DNA from 2 places in the Pantoea sp. GABEPS69 genome. Region 1 is predicted to be linked to the other one. Evidence: predicted binding sites of a transcription regulator. Region 1 holds the regulator's gene; the other holds the start of a gene.
The links. Region 1 encodes LexA, which represses DNA repair genes until DNA is damaged. Its sites were predicted from a motif close to TNCTGTATGTACATACAGNA; they were not measured.
Positions count from the first base shown of each region.

Region 2: the regulator LexA is predicted to act here: its motif matches at 872-891, upstream of umuD (translesion error-prone DNA polymerase V autoproteolytic subunit).

Region 1 is NZ_CP118618.1:3,735,219-3,737,621, forward strand. Features, by position in the region: gene dinF (MATE family efflux transporter DinF) at 1-995, opposite strand, end outside; gene lexA (transcriptional repressor LexA) at 1,126-1,740, opposite strand; gene PVE98_RS18200 (diacylglycerol kinase) at 1,847-2,215, opposite strand; gene plsB (glycerol-3-phosphate 1-O-acyltransferase PlsB) at 2,344-2,403, shown strand, end outside.
Region 2 is NZ_CP118618.1:2,441,685-2,444,087, reverse strand. Features, by position in the region: gene umuD (translesion error-prone DNA polymerase V autoproteolytic subunit) at 914-1,333, shown strand; gene umuC (translesion error-prone DNA polymerase V subunit UmuC) at 1,335-2,403, shown strand, end outside.

The DNA.
Region 1 (2,403 bases):
CTCGCCGCGTAGATGAGCGCAAAGGCCAGCGCGACCATGCCCGCCTGTCGGCAGGCGGCGTGCCACACCGACAGCAGTCGCTCTCCGTCGCGCGCGCCGTAGGCCTCGCCAGAGACGGCTTCCACCGCGTAGGCGAAGCCGTCGAGCGCATAGGCGGTAAAGGTGATAAACATCAGCAGTACGGCGTTAGCGGCGACAATCTCCGGCCCCAGTCGCGCGCCGATAAGCGTCAGCGATGCAAAGCAGAGCTGCAGCAGCAGCGAACGCAGCATAATGTCGCGATTGAGGCGCAGCAGGCGGCTGATATCGCCGCGCCAGCTCTCTTTCAGCATCGCTATCGAGATGCCGCGTAGCTTCAGTACGCGCCACACCATCGCCAGCCCAACCGCCAGCGTGACATATTCCGCCAGCGCCGTGGCGCTCGCCGCTCCTGCCACGCCCCACTTCAGACCGAGCACCAGCCACAGGTCGAGCAGAATATTGACCGCGTTGCCCACCACCAGCAGCACAACCGGCGCGCGTGCATACTGCACGCCCAGCAGCCAGCCGAGGATCACCATGTTAGCCAGCGTCGCCGGCGCGCTGAGCCAGCGGATATCAATAAAGATCGCGGCCTGCTCCTGCACCTGCGGATCGCCGCCCGCCAGCCGACCTGTCAGCGCGCTGAGCGGCTCGCGCAGCAGGATAAACAGCAGGCCCGCCAGCAGCGCCATCAGTAGCGGCTGCGTCAGGGCGCGCGCCAGCGCCTGCGTATCGCGTGCGCCAAAGGCCTGCGCGGTGATGCCGGTGGTGCTCATGCGCAGAAAGAGTAAAAGCATAAAGACGAAGCTGGTCGCGGTCGCGCCAATCGCTACGCCGCCAAGGTAAACCGGACTGTCGAGATGGCCGATAACGGCGGTGTCCACTAGGCCAAGCAGCGGTACGGTGATATTGGAGAGGATCATCGGCAGCGCCAGCCGCCAGAGTTGTCGGTCGTCAGCAGAGAAGAGACGCATCAGCCGGTCCATGCCTGAAAACGTAAAAAGAAGCGAGGCGGCCCCGGCGCGACATTAGCCGCAGGAGGCGCGTGAAAAGATTATCGTACAGACGCCTGACGAAGGGATGCAGGCGTCTGAAGGCCAGCGGTCAGAGCCACTCGCCGTTGCGCACCACGCCTACCGCCAGACCTTCGACGGTCAGCGACTGCGTGCGGGTGTCGACGATAATCGGCTCGAAGTCGTTGTTTTCCGGCAGCAGATGAACCACGGTGCCCTGCTTTTTCCAGCGCTTTACCGTGACTTCGTCATCGATGCGCGCCACGACGACCTGACCGTTACGCACATCCTGCGTTTTATGCACAGCCAGCAGATCGCCATCCATAATGCCGATATCTTTCATCGACATACCGGCGACGCGCAGCAGGAAGTCAGCAGAGGGCTTAAACAGGTCGGGATCGACTTTGTAGTGCGTTTCAATATGTTCCTGCGCCAGTAGCGGCTCGCCGGCGGCGACGCGGCCGATTAGCGGCAGTCCGTTGGACTCTTCCTCTTCCATCAGCAGGCGAATGCCGCGTGATGCGCCGGAAACGATCTCGATAACACCTTTACGCGCCAGCGCTTTAAGGTGCTCTTCGGCGGCGTTGGGGGAACGGAACCCCAGCTGCGAGGCGATCTCCGCACGCGTTGGCGGCATGCCCGTCTGGTTGATATGGTCGCGAATCAGGTCATAAACCTGTTGCTGCCTGGTGGTTAATGCTTTCATCCCGCCCCCTGGTTGTTTATACAGTCGCTGTGAGTATATACAGGTATTGGCGAAATGAAAACCAAAACCCAGGGAAATAACAGCCGTTTGGGCAATTCTGGAAAGGCTATCGCAAATGGGTCCAGAGCAGCGCGATCCAGACAAACAGCGCCAGTATGATAGCGAGCAAGACGGCGGCGGAACCCATATCTTTCGCCCGCCCCGCCAGCGGATGCCGCTCCTGGCCGATGCGGTCGACCACCGCCTCAATGGCGCTGTTAAGGATCTCGACGATGATCACCAGCACCACCGATCCGATCATCAGGATGCGCGCGACGGAGTCGACATCCAGCCAGCAGGCGATGACGATGGCGACGATGGCGGCCGTGGCTTCCTGACGAAACGCGGCCTCATGCTGCCAGGCGGCGCGTAGCCCCTGCCACGAGTAGCCTGCCGCTTTCACTATCCTGAGTAAACCGGTGGTATTACTTGCCATTGCGAGGGAACCCTTTTAGTTGTTTGACGTCAATGTCTGGGCCAGGTGCGTTTGGCACCACCACAGATCTTCGCAGCACTTTCTGATATGCTTGCGGCGCTTTGCTAACAAGAGGCTTCATGTTGTCTATGTCAGGTTGGCGTAAACTTTATTATAAATTGTTGAATTTACCACTTTCCATTCTGGTA
Region 2 (2,403 bases), 1.3 Mb from region 1:
GTTCTAATTATTAGATCCCTGAGGAAGCGGAACGATTGAATTATAGCGGTTTTTTATTTCTGAAAACGATTACTAAGAATGGTCTGCAACTCATATCTGACAGGCGCGATAGCTAAGCTGTTCTGGATGGGCCATTATTTCCTGTTGAGCAGCGCCCGCAGCGGACACGCCGCACGTGGCCGGGGGAAAGTGGCAGGAGAAAGTGATATTGATATTTAGCAAAGCGAAATAAAAAATGCCCCCGCAATGCAGGGGAGAGTCATATTGGATATAAAACGGACTCGTAGAGCAATATCTCTGGTGGAGGCTTGGGCTCAGAATTCATTTTAAGCATAACATAGTTAATAAGCGCCGCCACTGATTTAAAAATAAATAATTACCTTAATCTCTAACGGTTAGAACTCTACCTTTCACGCATTCTCTGTTATTTGACCGCTATTCATATCGCGTTTTTAATCCTTCTTTTTTACAAAAGAGAAATGTGCTGATTGATATTCTCAAAGGGAGTGACTACGCCTCTTCAGGATAAAGAAAAGCCCACATGAGTTTTGACCGGGCGATTAAACATTTAACATTCAGGGATCGAAAGCGATGCGGCAAATGAGAGAAAAGGCGTCTTGCGGCGTCACCGCCAGGTAAAGCAGATGACAGTGTGAAAAGTAGTGGAGACGGTGAAAAACACAAACCGGGCGAGAGCCTGTTTCATCCGCGTTTTAACGCTCATATTATCGCCATATCAGTTTGAATTAAGTCGATATTTTGCTCATGAGACAGGTTAACCTCTCAGCCTTACAAAAAATAATCCCTTCAGCGTCAGTGGGTTTACCATTTTTACCACCGCTGCGCCTTGATTAAATCATGAGTTTGATATTACTGTATTTATATACAGTATCCAGAAGAAGGAGTCTTTCTCATGAAGTTATATCGCCCCGCGGAAGTCCGCGAGCTGCTGCCTTTGCCGCTTTACATTGAGCGCGTGCCCTGCGGTTTTCCGTCGCCGGCGCAGGATTACATCGAAAAACGCATCGACCTGAATGACCTGATGGTGCAGCACCCTAGCGCAACCTACTTTCTCCGCGTCAGCGGCGATTCTATGATCGAGGCGGGCATCTGCGAAGGGGATATGATTGTCGTCGACTCCTCTCTTACGGCGAAGCACGGCGATATTATCGTCGCCGCTATTGATGGCGAATTTACTATTAAGCAGCTGCGCATCCATCCCTCAGTGCTACTGATGCCGGCCAACAGCAAACACAGCCCAATCCCTATCAATACCCCCGAAGGACTCCAGGTCTTCGGCGTCGTGACCTACGTTATTAAATCGACGCACTAATATGTACGCGCTGGTCGACGTAAACAGCTTCTACGCCAGCTGTGAAATCGTCTTTCGCCCCGACTTACGCGGGGTGCCCGTCGTGGTGCTCTCCAACAACGACGGCTGCGTTATCGCCCGCAGCGCAGAGGCCAAAGCGCTTGGCATTAAGATGGGTGCGCCTTTTTTTAAGCTGAAAGAGACGCTGCGCCAGCACCGGGTGCAGGTTTTCAGCTCCAACTATGCGCTCTATGCCGATATGAGCCTGCGCGTGATGACTACGCTGGAGGAGATGGCACCGTCGGTTGAGATCTACAGCATCGATGAGGCCTTTCTCAACCTGAGCGGCGTCAGCTTCTGCCAGCCGCTTGAGGCGTTTGGCCGCGCGGTTCAGGCGCGCGTGAAGCAGGAGCTGCATCTGCAGGTGGGGGTCGGGATTGCGCCCACCAAAACGCTGGCGAAGCTGGCCAACTTTGCCGCGAAAAAGTATCGCGGCACAAAAGGGGTGGTCGACCTGTCGCACGCCGAGCGGCAGCGTAAGCTGATGGCGCTGGTGCCGGTAGAAGAGGTGTGGGGCGTCGGCGCGCGCATCGCTAAAAAGCTGCATCAGATGGGCATTGAGAGCGCGCTGCAGCTGGCAGACAGCTCTACCTGGGTCATCCGCAAGCACTTTAACGTAGTGCTTGAGCGCACGGTGCGCGAACTGCGCGGCGAAGCCTGCCTGGACCTGGAAGAGGTGGTGCCGACGAAGCAGCAAATCGTCTGCTCGCGCTCGTTTGGCACGCGGCTCACCGATTACGACGCGGTGCGGCAGGCGGTTTGTCAGTATGCCGAGCGGGCGGCGGAAAAGCTGCGGCAGGAGAATCAGTATTGTCGGCAAATCGCGGTGTTTCTGAAAACCAGCCCGCACGCGGAAAACGAGCCCTATTACGGCAACCAGGCAATGGGGCAGCTGCTGACCCCTTCAAACGACACGCGCGATATTGTCCGCATCGCCACAGAGGCGCTGGATCGCATCTGGCTGGACGGCTACCGCTATATGAAGGCGGGCGTCATGCTGGGGGATTTTTTCAGCCAGGGCGTGGCGCAGC